4 regions of the Agromyces intestinalis genome follow, and region 1 is predicted to be linked to each of the others. Evidence: predicted binding sites of a transcription regulator. Region 1 holds the regulator's gene; each other region holds the start of a gene.

Region 1 (5,000 bases):
CCGCTCATCGAGGTACAGGTTGCTCATCGAGGCATCCGATCTTCGCGCTCAGCCCAGGAACCGGTCGCGCAACCGCGCGAACAGACCCTGCTGGAAGTGGCTGAGCTGCGGCTTCTGGGGCTTGTGCGCCTGCGCGAACTGCTCGATGAGCTGCCGCTCCTTGTGCGAGAGCTTCGTCGGGGTGACCACCTGCACGCCGATCTTCAGGTCGCCGCGGCCCGAGCCGCGCAGTCGCGTCACACCGCGGTCTTTCACCGTGATCACCTCGCCCGCCTGCAGACCGGGCTTCAGCTCGACGTCGACGTCGCCGTCGAGCGCCGGGATCGTGGTCGTCGTGCCCAGCACCGCGTCGGACATCTGCACCTCGATCGTGCAGAGCAGGTCGTCGCCGTTGCGGCTGAACACGTCGTGGGTCTTGACCTTGATCTCGAGGTAGAGGTCGCCGTTCGGCCCGCCCGCGGGCCCGGCCTCGCCCGAGCCGGGCATCTGCAGCCGCAGGCCGGTGTCGACTCCGGCGGGGATGTCGACCGGCACGGTGCGCCGCGCGCGCACCCGGCCCTGCCCCTGGCAGGTCACGCACGGCGTGGCGATGATGGTGCCGTAGCCGCGGCAGGTGCCGCAGGGGCTCGAGGTCATGACGTTGCCGAGCAGCGACCGCACGGTGCGCTGGATCTGCCCGCTGCCGTGACAGATGTCGCACGTGACGGGCGACGTGCCCGGCTGACAGCACGAGCCGTTGCAGGTCTCGCACAGCACGGCGGAGTCGACCTCGAGATCGCGATGCGTGCCGAAGATCACCTCGTCGAGGCCGACCTCGACGCGGATCAGCGCGTCCTGGCCGCGCTCGCGCCGGCTGCGCGGCCCTCGGGTCTGCCCGCCGCCGCCGAAGAACGTCTCGAAGATGTCGCCGAACCCGCCGAAGCCCTGCGCACCGCCGAAGCCGCCCTGGCCGCCGAGGTCGTACTGCTGGCGCTGCTTGGGGTCGCTCAGCACGTCATAGGCGTGCGTGACCTCTTTGAATCGTTCGGATGCCTCGGCGCCCGGGTTGACGTCGGGGTGGAGTTCTCGGGCGAGGCGACGATACGCCTTCTTGATCTCGTCGGGCGTTGCGTCGCGTGAGACGCCGAGGACCTCGTAGTGGTCTGCCACGGAGGGCGGTTCCTTTCGATCGGATGCGGCCGAGGCCGCGGGTCAGTGCTCGCCGAGCGTGCGCGACAGGTAGCGCGCGACCGCGCGGACGGCGGCCATGCTGGCGGAGTAGTCCATACGGGTGGGCCCGACGACGCCGAGCCGCGAGATGTCGCGCCCGGGCACCGCGAACGAGGTGGACACGACGGAAGCCTCGGGCAACCCGAACGGCGCGTTCTCTCGGCCGATGCGCACCGCGATGCCGTGCGGGTCGGCGGCCATCTCGCCGAAGAGGCGCAGCAGCACCACCTGCTCTTCGATCGCCTCGATGACCTCGAGGATCGAGCCCGAGAAGTCCTGCTCGATGCGCACGAGGTTCGCCGCGCCGGCGACGACCAGCCGGTCGCCGCCGCGCTGCGCGCGCGCCTGCTCGGCGAGGGTGAGCGCGAGCGTGTGCAGCACCGCCGCGTGCCGGGGGTCGGCGCCTTCGATCTCGCCCGACAGCACGGCGGCCGCGTCGCTCATGGTGAGGCCCGCGGCGACGCGGTTCAGGCGCAGCCGCAGGTCGGCGAGGGTGTCGACGTCGACGTCGTCGGCGAGCTCGGCGATGCGCTGCTCGACTTGGCCGGCATCGGTGATGAGAATGCACAGCACCCGCGTCGGCGCGAGCTGCACGAGCTCGACGTGCCGCACGCGCGCGCTGTGGAAGCTCGGCACCTGCACGACCGCGAGCTGGTTGGTGAGCTGGGCGATGAGGCGCACGGTGCGGCTCAGCAGCTCGTCGAGGTCGCCCGCCTCGCCGAGGAACGTCTCGATCGCGTGCCGCTGGGCCTGGCTCATCGGCCGCAGCTCGGTGAGCTGGTCGACGAACACCCGGTAGCCCTTGTCGGTCGGGATGCGCCCCGATGAGGTGTGCGGGGCGGCGATGAGTTCTTCCTCTTCGAGGATCGCCATGTCGTTGCGGATCGTCGCCGCGGACACCCCGAACGCGTGGCGTTCGACGATCGCCTTGGAGCCGACGGGCTCGCGTGAGGCGACGTAGTCCTGCACGATGGCGCGGAGCACCGCGAGACCACGCTCGGAGACCATGCGTCCTCCCGTTCCGACGAACTGGCACTCGACGTTCCTGAGTGCCAATCCTATCGTGACGTTCAGGGCCAGCACCGTTGCCGCAGGCGGCGGCGCGGCACTAGCTTTGCACCGTTCGCGCAGGTCCCGGCGCGGACGCCGCTCCCCCGGCGGCTCACCTCGCAGTCTGAAAGGCATGCCATGTCCGACCAGAACCCCGCTCCCGACCCGGCTGCACCGCAGCAGCCCGCGCCCGGCCAGTACGCGCAGCCCGCCGCTCCGCTCACGCCCGAACAGGACGTGCAGTGGGCCTCGTTCGCCCACCTCGGCGGCATCCTCGGCTTGCTGCCGTCGCTCATCATCTGGCTGGTCTTCAAGGATCGCGGCCAGTTCACGAACACCGAGGCGAAGGAGGCGTTGAACTTCCAGATCACGCTGACGATCGCGTCGATCGCGCTGTGGATCCTCGTGACCATCATCACGATCCTGACGTTCGGGTTCGGCGCCCTGCTCACCTTCCTGGTGTGGGTGCCGTGGATCCTCGGCGTCGTCTTCTCGATCATCGCCTTCCTGAAGGCCAAGGACGGCCAGCACTACCGCTACCCGTTCGCCATCCGTCTCATCAAGTAATCCGGCACCGGCACGCCGGGCGGGGTCTTCCCCCCGGCGTGCCGCTCTGGGAATATGGCGGCATACCCCGCGAACGCGGGCACCCCGAAGGAGCCTCATGTCAGACGCAACGCCTCCGACCCCGCCGCCTCCGCCCGGTCCCCCGACGCCGCCGCCGGCAGGTCCGCCGCCCGGCAATCCGTACCAGCAGAGCCAGCCGCTCAGCCCGTCCGACGAGAAGCTCTGGGCGACGCTGATCCACATCGGCGGCATCCTGTTCGGGTTCCTGCCGGCTCTAATCGGCTACCTCGTCCTGAAAGACAAGGGTCCGTTCATCCGCGGGCATTCCGCGACCGCGCTGAACTTCCAGATCACGCTGCTGATCGCCTACGTGGTCGGCTGGGTTCTGGCGTTCGTGCTGATCGGGTTCCTGCTGCTGGCCGCGGCCTGGATCGCGTCGATCGTCTTCGGCATCATCGCTGCGATCAAGGCCAACCAGGGCCAGCCCTACGTGTACCCGGTGGCCATCAAGTTCGTGAGCTGATCGACCCGGCCGCCTGACCGAAGCCCGCTCGCCCGGATCCCCGGGCCGGCGGGCTTCGTCGTGCCCGCCGGCGCCCCCCCTGCCGGTGGGCGCCGTCGCGTCTGATGGCGCCCTGGCCCGCGCGTCGGGGTCGCTTGTGGTCGCTGCGCGCGGCGCTACGCGACCACGAGCGACCCCGACGAAGGTGGTGGCGAGGTGCGGTCGTGCAGGGTGTCTTGCAGATCGAGTAGTTGATCAGATACAGTACTGGTCATGACAGACCACACCGTGCCCGCCGCCGACGACGCGTTCGCCGCCGACCTGCTGCGCGGTCACACCGACACGATCGTCCTCGGCGTCCTGCGACGCGGCGAGCGCTACGGCTTCGAGATCTACAAGACGATCCGCGATGCCACCGGCGGTCGCTACGAGATCAAGGAGGCGACCCTGTACGCCACCTACCGACGCCTCGAACGCGACGGACTCGCCGAGTCGTACTGGGGCGACGAGACGCAGGGCGGCCGCCGCAAGTACTACCGCATCACCGACGCCGGTCGGTCGGTCTACCACCGCAACGTCACCGCGTGGGTCGCCACGCGGACGATCATCGACTCCCTGCTCGAGACGAGCGACTGAAAGGCTCCGAATGATGGCCATCGACAACATCCACCGCCTGCTCGACGAGGCCTTCGCGGGCATCCCGTCGACGCCCGAAGTGCAAGACCTGAAAGAAGAGATGCGCTCGAACCTCATCGCGCGGGTCGCCGAGCTCGAGGCCGGCGGTTCAACGCCGCAGGATGCCGCGCATCGCGCGATCCGCGAGCTCGGCGACATCCACGCCCTCGTCGAGGCCGAGTCGATCGCGACGGCGCAGCCGGCCGTGCGACCCAGCGCCGAGCTGTTGCACGCGCGCTACCGCGTGCGGCCGAAGCCGGCGTTCGTCGTGCGCGTCACCGTCGCGGCTGCGATCGGCGCCGCGGCGCTCGTGTTCGGCGTCGTGCTGGGTTCGGGAGCCACGGCCGCCGAACCCGTCGCCGCGCTCGGCATGGCGGGCTTGCTCTCGACCGCCGTCTTCTGGATCGTCGCCGACTCGCTCCAGCAGGAGACGACGACGAACCATCCCATGCCGCAACCCCGCGCCGCGGGCTACGGGCTCGGCGCCGGAGTCACCGTGCTCGGGCTCGGGCTCACCGCGCTCATCGTGATCGGCGCGATCCCCGTATGGGTCGCGTTCGTTCCGGCTCTGCTCGTGGCCGGCGCCGCGGTGCTGTTCGCCTTCCTCGGCGCGACGCAGACCAACCGCCACAAGGCGTGGGTGCGTGAGATCCAGCGCAGCCAGGTCGTCGCGAACCATTTCGACCACGACCCGGCCAGCGCCGCCCGCTTCGGCATCTACTCCGCGGCGATCTGGACCACCGCCCTCGTCGCGTTCATCGTGCTCGGGCTCACGGTCGGCTGGTGGTGGGCGCTGCTCGCCTTCCCGGCTGCCCTCGTCGTGATGTTCGTCACGCTCGCCCGCATGCTCTTCCCGGCGAAGCGCTGAGGCGCAGCGCCCACCGTTCAGTCACGGTTCCGAAGGATTCCGACATGACCTCCTCCTCCCCTGCCATCACGGCGGCGGCGCTCGCCAAGACGTACCGGGTCGGGCGCGGCAAGCCGCCGGTGCACGCGC
Region 2 (5,000 bases), 1.1 Mb from region 1:
CCGAATCCGGCGTCCCGGTCGGTGAAGAAGATCGAGCAGCGCATCGCGCCGGTCTCGTGAGCGGCCCAGAAGTACTGGCCGACTCTCGGCCCGTCCCAGCTCTCGCCGAAGCCGATCGGCGCGAGCCCGGTGATCGCCGCGACCGAGGTCGCGGGTGCGAGGTCCTCGCACGCGCCGGCCCGCGCCGACTCCCCCGGCGTCCAGCGCGGCCCCGGCTCGGTCGCGGCGAGCGCGTCGACCATGGGGTCAGCGACCCCGCGGAACCCGGCGAGAAGGTCGGGGTCGGCGCGGCCGTCGAAGACGATGCCGTGCACCGTGAACTCGACCCAGGTCGGGCCGATCGCTCCGTACAGCTCGCAGAAGCCGGTCCACGACGCGTCCGTCGCGGCCATGCAGCGCGGTCCTTGGACGTGTGTGCCGTAGGTCGGGTCGGCGCTCTGGTAGAGGTCGACGTACTCGATCGCACCGTCGAGACCGTCGGGCAGCACCCGCAGGATGACCACCTGACGGTCGGCGTCCGGTCCGGTCCAGGTCGAAGCTCCGAGGCCGTTCGTCCATTGGCAGTCGATGCCGCCGAGCTGCGTGACGGCCGCATCGTCGGGGTCGAGCCGGTCGATCGCGGGCACCGGCGCGAGCGGATTCGCCGTCTCACCGACGAGCAATTGCAGCGCGGCGGTGGACGCGAGCCCATCGCAGTCGACCGGGATGCGCGCTTCGGGGCCGGCCTCGACCGGCTCGGCCGACGGCGTCGGGCTCGTCGGGGGTTCGGAGTCGTCGGGCGCCGCGGCACCCGGCGGGGCCGTGCAGGCTGTGAGCGCGAGCATTCCGCTCAGCACGGCGATCGCGGGCAGGGCGGCACGTCGACGGGTCATGGCACGAAGCTAGCAACCCGGTGGGTCCGGGCGGATCGCGCCGGACAACGATTCGATCACGCCCGCGGACGGTGCGGTCGGCCGAGGCGCGAATGGGCGCACGATCGCCGCGGCACGACGAAGGGCGCCTCCCGCAGGAGACGCCCTTCGCCCTGGGTTCCGAGGAAGAGAGCCGGACTCAGAAGTCCATGCCACCCGTGGGGTCGCCGACCGGAGCCGGGGTCTTCTCGGGCTTGTCGGCCACGACCGCCTCGGTGGTGAGGAACAGGCCGGCGATCGACGCGGCGTTCTGCAGCGCCGAGCGGGTGACCTTGGCCGGGTCGATGATGCCCTGCGCGAGCAGGTCGCCGTACTCGCCGGTCGCGGCGTTCAGGCCGTGACCGTCGGGCAGCTCGGAGACCTTGTTCGCCACGACACCCGGCTCGAGGCCCGCGTTGAGGGCGATCTGCTTGAGCGGGGCCTCGATGGCGACCTTGACGATGTTCGCACCGGTCGCCTCGTCGCCGACCAGCTCGAGCTTCGGGAACGCCTTCGCGCCGGCCTGGATGAGCGCGACGCCGCCACCGGCGACGATGCCCTCCTCGACGGCCGCCTTCGCGTTGCGCACGGCGTCCTCGATGCGGTGCTTGCGCTCCTTGAGCTCGACCTCGGTCGCCGCACCCGCCTTGATGACGGCCACGCCGCCCGCGAGCTTGGCGAGGCGCTCCTGCAGCTTCTCGCGGTCGTAGTCGGAGTCGGTGTTCTCGATCTCCTGGCGGATCTGGGCCACGCGGCCGGCGATCTGCTCGGGGTCGCCCGCGCCCTCGACGATGGTGGTCTCGTCCTTGGTGATGACGACCTTGCGAGCCTGGCCGAGCAGGTCGAGGGTGACGTTCTCGAGCTTGAGGCCGAGCTCCTCCGAGATGACCTGGCCACCGGTGAGGATGGCGATGTCCTGGAGCTGCGCCTTGCGGCGGTCGCCGAAGCCGGGAGCCTTGACCGCGACCGACTTGAAGATGCCGCGCACCTTGTTGACGATCAGGGTCGCCAGCGCCTCGCCGTCGACGTCCTCGGCGATGATCAGCAGCTGCTTGCCGGTCTGGATGACCTTGTCGACGATCGGCAGCAGGTCCTTGATGTTCGAGATCTTGGAGTTCGCGATGAGGATGTACGGGTCTTCGAACACCGCCTCCTGGCGCTCGGGGTCGGTCACAAAGTACGCCGACAGGTAGCCCTTGTCGAAGCGCATGCCCTCGGTGAGCTCGAGCTCGGTGCCGAACGTGTTCGACTCCTCGACGGTGACGACGCCCTCCTTGCCGACCTTGTCGATCGCCTCGGCGATGATCTCGCCGATCTGGGGGTCGGCGGCCGAGATCGACGCGGTGGCGGCGATCTCTTCCTTCGTCTCGATCTCCTTGGCGGCGGCGAGGAGCTCCTCCGAGACGGCCGCGACGGCCTTCTCGATGCCGCGCTTCAGCGAGATGGGGTCGGCGCCGGCCGCGACGTTGCGCAGGCCCTCGCGCACGAGCGCCTGGGCGAGCACGACCGAGGTCGTGGTGCCGTCACCCGCGACGTCGTCGGTCTTCTTCGCGACCTCCTTGACGAGCTCCGCGCCGATCTTCTCGTACGGGTCGTCGAGCTCGATCTCCTTGGCGATCGACACGCCGTCGTTCGTGATGGTGGGGGCGCCCCACTTCTTCTCGAGCACGACGTTGCGGCCGCGCGGGCCGAGGGTCACCTTGACCGCGTCGGCGAGCTGGTTGAGTCCACGCTCGAGCCCGCGGCGGGCCTCCTCGTCGAAAGCGATGATCTTTGCCATGTGTTTCTCTCGTCCCTTCCCGGACGTCTGAAGAATGGTGTTAGCACTCGAAACGACCGAGTGCTAAAGACGATTCTGGCACTCGCCCTCGACGAGTGCAAGCGCGCACGACGGCGCCGCGAGGCATCCGGGCCCGCAGTTCGCTCAGGGCGCGAAGGTGACGCCGCCCTCGTTCGGCACCAGCTCGACCCACGTATTGCCGGGAGCCAGCCGCAGGGGCGTACCGTCGTCGGCGGTGAGCACGATGGGCGCTTCGCGCGACGCCTTCGACCAGGTGCCGTGCGCGGTGCGACCGGCCGCCGACACCCACGCCTCGCCGCCGCCGTCGAGCACCGTGCGCGGCACCTCGCCCCACGACCAGTCGATCCCGACGCGCAGCGTCACCACGTTCGTCGCCCGCACGCGCTCGCCCGACGCCTCGCTTTCAGGCACTCCCTCCTGCGAGCGCAGCCACGCGCCGGTCGCCGCATCCCAGTCCCACGACGGGAATCGCGCATCTGAGAACACCAACGCGATGTGCGACGTCGGCTGGGCGGCGTAGGCGGGGTCGGCGAGCGGGTCGGTGCCGCCGAACACGAACTGCGTCGGCGGTGGCCCGAGCTCGAGATACCGGCCGACGCCCTCCTTCGCGAGCAGGATCACGTCGTGCGGGCCGGGGCGATCGTCGGCCCGGTAGAAGAGTCCCGTCTCGTCGTAGTCGAAGACGAGGTTCGGCAGGCCCGTCGACATCATCATCTCGACGAAGACGTCCTGCCCGCCCGAGTACGCCACCGGCCCGCCGAACGGCGTGAGGATGTCGGGGTCCATCGGCCGGATCGACCGCACCGGGCCGACCTCGTCGGGAACGTCCGCGTGCCACACCACCGCGTACCTGGTGATTCCTCCCTCGACGAGTTCCTCGAACGCGATGTCGCTGCGGTTCAGCGCGATCTGCGGGCGCGCCTCCTCGTGGTTGTCGATCTTCACCCCGATCGACGGATGCGCCAGTGCGGCGCCGTCCGCGAGGGTGCCGCGCAGCGGAGCGTACGCGATGGGCACGGGCACGATGTCGGAGGCGGGGCGCGCGCGCGTCGGCGTCGGCGTCTCGGTCGGAAGCGGATCGGTCGGGCCCGAACACGACAGGAGCCCGATCCCGACCGCGCAGATCAGCAGTGCGGCACCGAAGCGGCGCACCCCCCGGTCGCGTCCCATGGCGTCATGCTAGCGGCGGCGCCCCGCCCGGCCGGCCGACCACGGCTCCGACACGCCGCGCCCGGGCGGCGGACGAGGCATCCGGCGAGGCATCCGCGACGCCCCTCCGAACACGACGGAGCGCGCCGCCCGGTCGAGGGGCGACGCGCTCCGGAACGCGGGAATCAGACCGGACGGACCGACTCCGCCTGCGGGCCCTTCGCGCCCGAGCCGACCTCGAACTGGACCTGCTGGCCCTCTTCGAGGACCTTGTAGCCGGACATGTCGATCGCGGAGTAGTGGACGAAGACGTCCTGGCCGCCACCGTCGACGGTGATGAACCCGTATCCCTTTTCAGCGTTGAACCACTTGACGGTTCCGTTCGCCATGCGTTGCTCCCATGTATTGCAGTGTGTGTCAGCACGTGCCTGTCGCCTGTACCGGGCCCCCCTTTCGTGCTGACATGGCGCCGGGCGACGCCGGGTGTTCCACACGGGATGAGCGACCAATTCCCATTCAGACATCGTGCAACCGGCGGGCACAAGAGGGTGCGAGGCCGGAATTGTCGCAGAATGGCAACGATTCGGCCTCAGCCGGGCGCCAGAGCGTGCAGGATGCCTCGCAGCGTCGCTCCCCGCAGACGACGCCGGGTCGGGTCAGCCTGCGGCGCCGACCGCCGCCGCGAAATCGGAGCCCACGACGAGCACGAGCGGTGTGCCGATCTCGGCGAACTTCGCGTCGTAGCGGACGTCGGCCTCGGAGATCGCCTGAGCGACGCCGCGCGCCGCGCCCTCGAGTTCGGGCGTCGCGTAGTACACGTACGTCTCGGTGAGATCGTTCTCGCTCGCGTTCGCGGTTCCGCCGACGGGGATGGCCGCCGCCTGCAGTGTCTCGGCGGCCTGGGCGGCCAGACCGCTCACGGTGGTGCCGTTCAACACCGTGACGGGCTGATCAGGCGCGATGGTGGGCTCGGCGGTGGCGGTGGGCTCGGGCGTCGAGGTCGACTGGCCGCTCGCGTCGATACGGTCGCCGAGCGAGACGACGCCCCAGATGCCGATGCCCGCGAGCACCACGGTCGCGAGGGCGGCCCAGCCGAACGCGATCCAGCCCGATGCGCGCCGACTCGGAGCCCGGTGCGCACCCACACGCTCGATGCCGTG
Region 3 (5,000 bases), 1.5 Mb from region 1:
GTCACGTTCACGTAGCCCGACACGCGCGTCTCGCGGGCGAGCAGGAACAGCAGGCTCAGCAGGAAGAACCAGATGAAGAGGATGACCATGACGATCGCCCAGGCGGGGGTGTGCGTCGTGGTCGAGGTGTGATCGTGGGTCGAGACGTTCACCTCGGCGATCGGCCACGAGCCCGCGGGCGTGACGACGTGATGCTGCGTCGCATGGATGTTGCCGATCGACACGAGGAACGGCGCCGGAGTCGGCCCGCTCGCGGCTGGTTGGAGGGTCACGCCTCGACCGTAGCGAACGGCGGACGCGAGCGGGCGCCGCCGCGCGAGCCGTTGGCCCTCCCCCTCTCCTCAGTCCTCCTCCAGCAACCCGCTCACCTTCACGCACGTGCCCCAGCTGCGCACGGTGTTCTGCTGGAACACCGGCAGCGCCATGAACTTCTGGATCCGCGTCTTGGTCGCCCGCGCGGCGACCCGCGAGAAATACAGCGCGCCGGGGCCGACCGCGATCGTATCGACACCCTCGCGCAGCTCGGGCATCTCGGCGAGCGCCTGCTCGGGCGTGAGCGGATGCCGGCAGAAGAACACGTCGGCGCGCAGGTCGGGCGAGCCGTGGCCCGGGGGCGCCTCATCCATGGTGCGGGCGAACTCGGCGCGCGACCGGATCACGGTGGGCACCGGCATCCCGAACCGGTCCTCGAGCATCGCGGCGACGTCGCCCTCGAACCTCGCGCCGCTCGTGCGCCGGGCCGTGAAGACCACGTTGCCGCTCTGGCCGAGGGTGCGCACGTCGGCGAATCCGGCGTCGGCGAAGCACCCGACCAGGTCGGGCATGCGCACGGCATTGCGGCCGCCGACGTTGATACCGCGCAGCAGCGCGACGAAGCGGGTCGATGCGGTCATGCGGCATGGCTAGCAGACCTCGACGGATGCCGCGACTCACGGGTGCCGCTAGGGTGAGCCGCATGTCGGAGGCCGGGGCGACCTCGCAGCCGCTCGCGGAGGCAGCAGCATCCGCCCCGCCCGAAGCGGGGTCGCACCTCGCCGCGCACCCCCCGCTCGCCCGTGGGCCGGTGTTCGCCGCGATGGCCGCGCTCGGGCTGCTGCTCGCGGCGACGAGCCAGTGGTACGGATTCCACCGCGACGAACTGTACTTCCGCATGCTCGAGCCGGCGTGGGGATACGTCGACCAGCCGCCGCTCACCCCGCTGCTCGCTCGCGCGATCACGTCGGTCGTGGACGAGCCGTGGGCGCTGCGCATCCCGGCGATCCTCGCCGCGATCTCGGCCGTGCTGCTCGTCGCGCTCGTCGCCCGCGAGGCGGGCGGCGGTCGGCGGGCACAGGCGCTGGCGGCATGGGCCGCGGCATCCGCCTCGTTCCCGATGGTCTTCGGCCATATCTTCCTGACCGCGTCGATCGACCTGGCGGCGTGGCTGCTCGTCGGATGGTTCGTGGTGCGCGCGCTGCTGCGCGACCCGCGCTGGTGGCTCGCGGTGGGCACGGTGACCGGGCTCGCGACGTTCAACAAGCTGCTCATCGTGCAGCTCGTCGCCGCAATCGGCCTCGGCATCCTGGCGTTGGGGCCGTGGAAGACGCTGCGCTCGCCGTGGCTCTGGGGCGGGGTCGCGCTCGCCGTCGTGCTCGCCGCGCCGAACCTCGTCTACCAGGTCGCGAACGACCTGCCGCAGTTGCGTATGGGCGCCGCGCTCGCCGACGACACCGACGCCGCGAGCCGCGTGCTCACACTGCCGCTCCTGCTGCTGCTCGTCGGCCCCCCGCTGGTGCCGATCTGGGTCGCCGGGCTCGTGGCGCTGTTCCGCCGACCCGCATGGCGGCCCATCCGGTGCCTGGCCGTCGCGTTCGCGGTCGTCGTGCTCGCCACGATCATCGGCGGCGCGCAGGCGTACTACCCGCTCGGCATCGTCGAGGTGCTGCTCGGGCTCGGCGCCGTGCCGACCGCCGAGTGGATGCGCGCCACGTGGCGCCGAGTGCTGGTGTGGTCGGCGGTGGCGCTCAACGCGATCGTCTCGGCGCTCATCGCGCTGCCGCTGCTGCCGCTCGCCTGGGTGGGCGCGAGCCCGTTCGCGTCCGCGAACCAGACGGTGGGCGATTCGATCGGATGGCCCGTGTACGTCGAGCAGGTCGCCGCGGTCGTCCATGAGGGAAGCGACCCGGATGGCTCGGGGCCTGCGCCGATCGTGATCACCTCGAACTACGGCGAGGCCGGTGCGCTCGCCCGGTTCGGTGCCGACGTCGGGCTCGACCCGGGGGCGGTGTTCAGCGGGCACAATGCGCTCTGGTTCCAGGCGGGGCCACCCGAGTCGGCGCGCGACGTGGTGTTCGTCGGACGGATCTCGCCGCGCCTCGCCGCGGACTTCGACGAGTGCACGACCGAGGCGACGCTCGACAACGGCCTCGACGTCGACAACGAAGAGCAGGGGCTGCCGGTGATCCGCTGCGTCGGTCGCACCACCCCGTGGAACGAGCTGTGGCCGCGACTCGCGCACCTCAGCTAGCGCAGTGATCGCGTGGTCGGCCGCTTCGGCGCACCGGGTCACCGGCAGACGCGACGAGGGCGGATGCCTCGCAGCATCCGCCCTCGTGTCGGAACGCGCTACTCGCCCGCGGCGACCTCGCGCGGCGCGGACTCGGGCGTCGACGCCCGCACCTCGACCTTGCGGGGCTTGGCCCGCTCGGAGACGGGGATGATGACGCTCAGCACGCCGTTGTCGTAGTGCGCGCTGATCGCGGCGGTGTCGATGCCGTCGCCGACGGTGAGCTGGCGCAGGAACGACCCGCTCGGGCGCTCGTGCGCGAGCCACTGCACGCCCTCGCTGTCGCTGTCGCGCAGCGTGCGCTCGGCGCGGATCGTCAGCAGCTGGCCGTCGATGTCGATGTCGATCGAGCCCGGGTCGACGCCCGGCAGGTCGGCGCTCAGCACGTAGTGGTCGCCGTCGCGGTGCAGGTCGATCGGCATCATGCGCGGCCCCTGCCGCGAGTCGAGCATGCTCGCGGCGAGACGGTCGAGGTCGCGGAACGGGTCCCAGGTGACAGGCATGGATTCCTCCTCGGTGTGGGTCGGTCGCGGCTGCGCGACCGAAGGTTCAAGACTTGAGCGGGATCGACTCAAGTATGGTCAGATTAGCACTCTCGACCCGAGAGTGCCAACGCTCGGCGTACCGCTGACTAGGCTGACCGCATGGCCGTCGACCTGCGCGACCCGCTCCGCTCCGTGCTCGGCTCGATCCTCGACGAGGTGCGCGACCGCACCGACGGCGAGGTCGCGAGCTACATCCCCGAGCTCGCGAAGGCCGACCCCCGGGCACTCGGCATCGCACTCGCCAGCACGCATGGCGTCGTGCACGAGGCGGGCGACAGCGCGGTCGAGTTCACGATCCAGTCGGTCTCGAAGCCGTTCGTGTTCGCACTCGCCCTCGACGCGCTCGGACTCGAGGAGGTCACCCGGCACGTCGGCCTCGAACCGAGCGGCGAGCCGTTCAACGCCATCAGCCTCGACGAGGCATCCGGTCGCCCGTTGAACCCCATGATCAACGCGGGCGCCATCGTCACGTCGTCGCTGATCCCCGGCGACACCGCCGACGAGAAGTTCGCGCGCATCCGGGCCGGGCTGCAGGCGTTCGCCGGGCGCGAACTCGACGTCGACGAGGCCGTGTTCGCCTCCGAGGCGGCGACGGGCGACCGCAACCGCGCCCTCGCCTACCTCACCCGTTCGGCCGGCACGCTCGCCTCGACCGCCGAGATCGCCACGACGGCGTACTTCCGCCAGTGCTCGCTCACGGTCACCGCGCGCGACCTCGCGATCATGGCCGCAACGCTCGCGACCGGCGGCGTCAACCCGGTCACCGGCGAACGGGTGGTCGGCGAGGACGCCGCACGCTGGACGACGGCGGTCATGACCAGCTGCGGCATGTACGACGCGTCGGGCGACTGGTTGGTGCGGGTGGGGCTCCCGGCCAAGAGCGGCGTGGGCGGCGGCATCGTCGCCCTGCAGCCGGGCCAGTTCGGCATCGGCACCTTCAGCCCGCCGCTCGACGCACGCGGCAACAGCGTGCGCGGCGTCGCGATGCTCGAGGCCCTCTCGAGCCAGTCGGGGCTGCACCTGCTGCGCCATCGCGGCGACCCGCTGTCGCCCATCGCCTCGCTCGCGCACGAGGGCGACGATCTGGTCGCCGTGCTGCGGGGCGAGATCGCCTTCGCGGGCGCCGAGGAGCTGCTGACGCGTCTCGCTCCGCTCGTCGGCGAGCAGGGATGCCTCGTGCTCGACTTCACCGCCGTCACCCGGGTCGCGCGGGGCGCGGCCGGCGTGCTGCGCGCCCTGCCCGAACTCGCCGGAACCGACACCGACGGGCGGCCGCGCATCGTGCTGCGCGACCCCGAAGGGGTGCTCGAGGGCTGAGCACGCGGCGGCACGCCGGCTGTCGCGCGGATGCCCCTCACGTCGCCGCGGGCACGGATGCCGCGGGCCCCTGCCGCAGCACGACGACGCCGAACCATCCGATCAGCGCCGCGAGCACGGCAGCGACCACGCCGAGCGCGATCGACACGTCGAAGCGCTCGGCGAGCCAGAAGGCGGCGAGCGGTCCGGCGGCGGCACCGACATCGCCCGCGGTGCGCGTGACGCCCACCACGAATCCCGAACGGGTTCCGGGGAACGCCTCGGCGGTGACGACGCCCGGCACCACGTTCGCGACGCTCGTCGCCACGGCGTAGCCCACGATCGCGGCCGTGAACCCGATCGGCTCGGCCGCCAATCCGAACGCGACGACGGCGAGCGCCGCACCGATGCCGCTCACCGCGATGACCGCGGTACGCGCGCCGCGGTCGACCGCCCGACCGACGAAGGGCAGCGCGACCATGCTGAGCACGGTGCCGGCGCCGAGCGCCAGTCCGAGTCCGAGCGGGTCGAGCCCGCCCTGTTCGTAGGCGAGCACGGGCACGAGCCCCTGTTCGATGCCGAATCGCGCGAAGAACAGTGCGAACGAGACGGCC
Region 4 (5,000 bases), 1.2 Mb from region 1:
ATCGCGGCCGCGGCGTCGTCGGGCTACTACACCACGTACTGATCGGCTCGACCGATCGCATCGGAGGAGGCAGACAATGACCGATCCGAACAACCCCGAAGAGCCGTCGGTGCCCGAGGTGCCGGTCGAGCCGACCGCGCCCTCGCCTGAGGAGCCGACGGTTCCGACGCCCGACGAGCCCACCGTGCCCACCCCGGCCGAGCCGACGGTGCCGTCGCCCGCCGAGCCGGTGGCGCCATCGGCGCCCGAGCCGCCTGCGCCGCCCGCCGCGCCGTCGGCGCCCGAGGTGCCGGTGCCGCCGGCCGCCCCGGAGGCCCCGCCGGCTCCGCCCGCTCCGCCGGCCCCGCCTGCTCCGCCCGCTCCGCCGTCGTACGGCACCGATGCGTCTGCTGCGGGCGCCGGGGTCGCGGCCGGCGGGGTCGCCGCAGGAGGCGCGGCGGCCGGCTCGCCGTACGGCGCGCCGTCGCAGCCCGCATACGGTGCACCCGCGCAGCCTGCGTACGGCACGCAAACGCAGGCCGGGTACGGCGCCCCACCCGCGGCCAAGAGCCCCGTGTTCAGCATCATCTCGCTGATCGCGGGCATCGTCGGGGTGGTCGGGTCGCTCGCCGTCGTGTTCATCCCGATCATCGGCGGCGTGCTGCAGCTGTTCATTCCCGCGGCGGCCGTGGTGCTCGGCTTCATCGGCAAGAAGAAGGAGCCGCAGGCCAAGGCGATGTGGCTGACGGGCATCATCCTGGGATTCGTGGGCATCGTGATCGGCCTGCTGTCGATCCTGCTCTGGGTGATCGCGTTCGCCACGTTCGGCACGTACACCACGTACTGAGGCCGCACGGATGTCCGAACGCGAGGGGGTCCCGCCGGCCGGCGGGACCCCCGACCCGTCGCAAGGCGACCCGTCGCAAGGCGACCCGTCGCAAGCCGACCCGTCGCAATCCGGACCGTCGCAGCCCGAGTCGGGGAAGGCGGAGCCGCCGCCCGTGTCGCCGCTGCCCGTGCCGCCCCGCGAGGTGCCCGGCGAGGACCCCCTCGCGCCGTTCCGCCCCGCCGAGCCCACGTTCCGAGCCGACCCGGCGGTCGTCGAGGAGGCGCCCATCCGCGAGGCTCAGGTGCCGCCCCTCGAGTTCGAGGAGGTCTACGACACCGGGCGCATCCACCAGCTGCCGACGGGTCAGCTCCTCATCGTGCACCGCCCCGACACGGTGCCTGCGATCGCCGCCGACGAGGCCGAAGACGACGCGCAGCGTCGGGTCTACAGCTGGGTGGCGGCGGTGCTGGGCGTGCTGGGGGCCGCGGCGTCGCTGTTCGTCGGTTGGATGCTGCCGCTCGCGCTCGCGGCCATCGTGTTCGGCGTGCTCGGCCTGCGGCGCGAAGAGCACGGCCGTACGCTGGCGTTCGTCGGCATCGGCACCGGCCTCACGGGCCTCGTCTTCTCGGCCGTCTGGATCGGGTACTACGCGATCGTGTTCGGCGCGCTGCCGAGCTGAGCACGCAGCATCCGATCATTCGCGATCGACCAGCAGCGCGACGTGACGCCCCTGCTCGCGGGTGAGTACGAGCGTGCCCGACTCCGATCCCTTGAGCTTCAACCGGGTGCGCAGCGCGGCCGGGTCGATGTCGACGCCGCGCTTCTTGATCTCGAGCACGCCGATGCCGCGCTCGGCGAGGGCCTGACGCAGCCGGCGTTCCTCGGCGGGCAGGCGCTCGACGACGCGGAAGCGGTGCGCGAACGGCGAGTCGAACGCGCGGTCGGCCGTGAGGTAGGCGATGCCGGGCGAGCACATCCACGCACCGTTCGCCCGTGCGAGGTCGCCGATGAGGCGCGCGCGGATGACCGCTCCGTCGGGTTCGTACAGGTACTCGCCGAGCGGGCCGTCGGGCGCGTCCTCGGCGTCGGCGGCGCCGGTGAGCTCGGATGCCTCGTCGCCGCGCACGACGAGCGCGGCGCGGCGGATGCCGGGCCGGGCGAGCGGGCCTGTCCACACACCGAGTTCGACGACGTCGCCGTCGACCGAGACCCACTGCGCCTCGACGTCGGCGGGGATCACCTCGCGGTCGGTACCGGGGCCGAGCTTCACGCCCACGGGCATGCGCGAGGCGAGCCCGAACGCGAAGTCGAGCGGCGGCGAGTAGTCGGCGGGGTCGGCGAACCGCCGCGTGCGCCCCCCGGCCGTGCTGCGCCTCGCAGGGTCGAGCCAGGCGCCGCCGATGCCGCCGAGCGGCACCTCCTCGGCACGCGAGTGCAGTACGCGGGCATGCGGGAACGGGGTGAGGTTGAACGCGGCGATCGCCGCCGTGACTTCGTCGGCGTCGGCCGCGGTGACCTCGAGGCCGAGCGCGGCGAATGCGAGCGCGTCGCCGCCGATGCCGCAGCCGAGGTCGGCGACGTGACCGATGCCGGCGCGGGCGAACCGACCCGCGTGCAGCGCGGCGACCCGCAGTCGAGTGGCCTGCTCGAGGCCGGCCTCGGTGAACAGCATGCGCTCGGCGAACTCACCGAACTTGACGTGTGCGCGGGCGCGCAGCTTCGCCTGGCTCAGCACGGCGGCGACGAGGGCGGGCGAGTGGCCCTGCTTGCGCAGGTTCTCGACGGTGCGCAGCACGTCGGCCTTCGAGTCCCACGGAGGAAGCGCGTCGAGCAGTCGCAGGCCCTCGGGCGAGAGGAGTTCGACGAGTTCGGCGCGGTCCACTCGGGTACGGTAGCAGCCCGCCGGCGAGGCGCGGCCGTTGGCACTCACGTTGCACGAGTGCCAGAACATGCCTACACTCGTGTTGGCACTCTCGCCAAGAGGCTGCCAACCAGTCTTCGTCTGAGAAAGAGGTCAACCGTGTCGGTTTCCATCAAGCCGCTCGAGGATCGCATCGTGATCAAGCAGGTCGAGGCCGAGCAGACCACCGCATCCGGTCTGGTCATCCCCGACACCGCCAAGGAGAAGCCCCAGGAGGGCGAGGTCGTGGCGGTTGGCCCCGGCCGCATCGACGACAACGGCAACCGCGTGCCGCTCGACGTCGCCGTCGGCGACCGCGTGCTGTACTCGAAGTACGGCGGCACCGAGGTGAAGTTCGGCGGCGAGGAGTTCCTCGTGCTGTCGGCCCGCGACGTGCTCGCGGTCGTCGTGCGCTGATCGACGTTCTCGATCGAACGGCCCGGATGCCTCGGCATCCGGGCCGTTCGTCGTCTCGGCGCCGTCCGTGCAGGCGCGGGTGTTCGGTGGCACCGCGATCGGCCGGATCTCGACGGTCCGCGGCAGTCGCGGCATCCGGTCGCGTCGGAGGCGACGCGTAGGCTGATCCGGTGCCGTCGCCCGCTCCTGTCGCCCCTGCCCTCGATTCCAGCGGCCCGAGCCGCAGCGGGCTGCTCTTCGCCATCGGCTCGTACGTGCTGTGGGGGTTCCTTCCCGTCTACTTCATCGCGCTCGCGCCGACCGGCCCGGTCGAGGTCGTGGCGTGGCGCATCCTGCTGTCGGTGGTGTTCTGCGCGCTCATCATGACCGTCGCGCGCACCTGGAAGCCGTTCCTCGCACTGCTGCGCGATCGACGCGTGGTGTTCACGATGGGGCTCGCCGGCGCCCTCATCTTCGTGAACTGGCAGACGTACGTCTACGCCGCGATGACCGATCAGGTCGTCGAGGCCGCGCTCGGGTACTTCATCAACCCGATCGTCACGGTGTTCCTCGGGGTGCTGGTGCTGCGCGAGCGGCTGACGACGACGCAGTGGGTCGCGGTCGGCATCTCCCTGGTCGCGGTGCTCGTGCTCGCCATCGGCTACGGGCAGCTGCCGTGGATCGCGCTGCTGCTCGCGTTCTCGTTCGGCGTCTACGGGCTCATCAAGAAGCGGGTGGGGCCGCGGGTCGACGCGGTGTCGGGCCTCACGCTCGAGACGCTCTGGCTCGCCCCGGTCGCGGGCGTGCAACTGGCCGTGGTCGCGGCCACGACGGGCCTCACGATGGGCACGGCGGGCGGATGGCACACCACGCTGCTGCTCTCGGCGGGGGCGGTCACGGCGATTCCGCTCATCCTGTTCGCGGCCGCGTCGCGGCGCCTGCCGCTCACGCAGATGGGGTTCATCCAGTACTTCGCGCCGTTCATCCAGTTCGTGGTGGGCGTGTTCGTGCTCGGCGAGCCGATGCCGCTCGAACGGTGGATCGGGTTCGCGCTCGTCTGGGTCGCGCTCGTCATCCTCACGTTCGACCTCGTCCGCGGGGCGCGGGCCGCTCGCCGCGCCGTCGTCGAACCCGCGTGACCGGCGCCGCCGAGGCATCCGCGGTATGACGGATCATTGCGTTCGCTGCCGATCCGGAGCGCGGAAATCGCCATCCACCCCCGTTCTGGTGACGATACGGTCACGAAATCGCAGGTGTTACGCGGTTGTGACCGGGTTTGCATTGTCTGCACGGGAACCGCCGCATACTGTCGATCCACAGCCCGTTTCGTCGGGCATTCGATTCATCCTTCAGTCCCAAGGAGCAACATGAGCGTATTCGGCAAGTCCCGGCCCGCTCGCTCGCGCGGCAAGGTCTGGACGGGGGTCGCTCTCACCGCGACGAGCGCCCTTCTCCTGTCCGCGTGCGCGAGCGGCGAGCCCGAGTCGACCGAGGAGGCGCAGGGCCCTCGCGAAGACCTCGCCCTGACCATCGGCACCGCGCTTCCCCAGACCGGCAACCTCGCGTTCCTCGGCCCGCCCGAGGAGGCCGGCGTCGCGTTCGCCGCCCAGCAGGTCAACGACTACGCCGAGACCAGCGGCCTCTCCCTCGAGGTCGTCTTCGGTGACTCGGGCGACACCGACAACAAGGCCTACGAGACCGAGATCCCCCGCCTTCTCGGCGAGAACGTCTCGGCCATCATCGGTGCCGCGTCGTCGGGTACGTCGCTCCAGTTCATCGACCAGGTCGTCGGTGCGGGCGTCATCCAGTTCTCGCCGGCGAACACCTCCGACGCGTTCACCACGTACGACGACAACGGGCTGTACTTCCGCACCGCGCCGTCCGACGTGCTGCAGG

Evidence for each region. Region 1 encodes HrcA, which represses chaperone genes, less so after heat shock. Its sites were predicted from a motif close to TTNGCACTCGNNNNNNNCGAGTGCNAA; they were not measured.
Region 2: the regulator HrcA is predicted to act here: its motif matches at 2,711-2,737, upstream of groL (chaperonin GroEL).
Region 3: the regulator HrcA is predicted to act here: its motif matches at 3,132-3,158, upstream of FLP10_RS11300 (Hsp20/alpha crystallin family protein).
Region 4: the regulator HrcA is predicted to act here: its motif matches at 2,728-2,754, upstream of groES (co-chaperone GroES).

What each region holds. Positions count from the first base shown of each region.
Region 1 is NZ_CP043505.1:211,087-216,086, forward strand. It holds gene FLP10_RS01000 (16S rRNA (uracil(1498)-N(3))-methyltransferase) at 1-27, opposite strand, end outside; gene dnaJ (molecular chaperone DnaJ) at 49-1,149, opposite strand; gene hrcA (heat-inducible transcriptional repressor HrcA) at 1,192-2,217, opposite strand; gene FLP10_RS01015 (DUF4870 domain-containing protein) at 2,398-2,826, shown strand; gene FLP10_RS01020 (DUF4870 domain-containing protein) at 2,924-3,349, shown strand; gene FLP10_RS01025 (PadR family transcriptional regulator) at 3,602-3,964, shown strand; gene FLP10_RS01030 (permease prefix domain 1-containing protein) at 3,978-4,871, shown strand; gene FLP10_RS01035 (ABC transporter ATP-binding protein) at 4,916-5,000, shown strand, end outside.
Region 2 is NZ_CP043505.1:2,953,093-2,958,092, reverse strand. It holds gene FLP10_RS13435 (hypothetical protein) at 1-872, opposite strand, end outside; gene groL (chaperonin GroEL) at 1,051-2,670, opposite strand; gene FLP10_RS13425 (DUF3048 domain-containing protein) at 2,815-3,861, opposite strand; gene FLP10_RS13420 (cold-shock protein) at 4,026-4,229, opposite strand; gene FLP10_RS13415 (LytR C-terminal domain-containing protein) at 4,497-5,000, opposite strand, start outside.
Region 3 is NZ_CP043505.1:2,474,701-2,479,700, reverse strand. It holds gene FLP10_RS11315 (hypothetical protein) at 1-272, opposite strand, end outside; gene FLP10_RS11310 (DUF1697 domain-containing protein) at 342-893, opposite strand; gene FLP10_RS11305 (glycosyltransferase family 39 protein) at 956-2,506, shown strand; gene FLP10_RS11300 (Hsp20/alpha crystallin family protein) at 2,605-3,048, opposite strand; gene glsA (glutaminase A) at 3,190-4,407, shown strand; gene FLP10_RS11290 (MFS transporter) at 4,445-5,000, opposite strand, start outside.
Region 4 is NZ_CP043505.1:2,802,618-2,807,617, forward strand. It holds gene FLP10_RS12760 (DUF4190 domain-containing protein) at 1-42, shown strand, start outside; gene FLP10_RS12765 (DUF4190 domain-containing protein) at 77-826, shown strand; gene FLP10_RS12770 (Bax inhibitor 1 family protein) at 981-1,487, shown strand; gene FLP10_RS12775 (class I SAM-dependent methyltransferase) at 1,503-2,690, opposite strand; gene groES (co-chaperone GroES) at 2,829-3,125, shown strand; gene rarD (EamA family transporter RarD) at 3,296-4,243, shown strand; gene FLP10_RS12790 (ABC transporter substrate-binding protein) at 4,472-5,000, shown strand, end outside.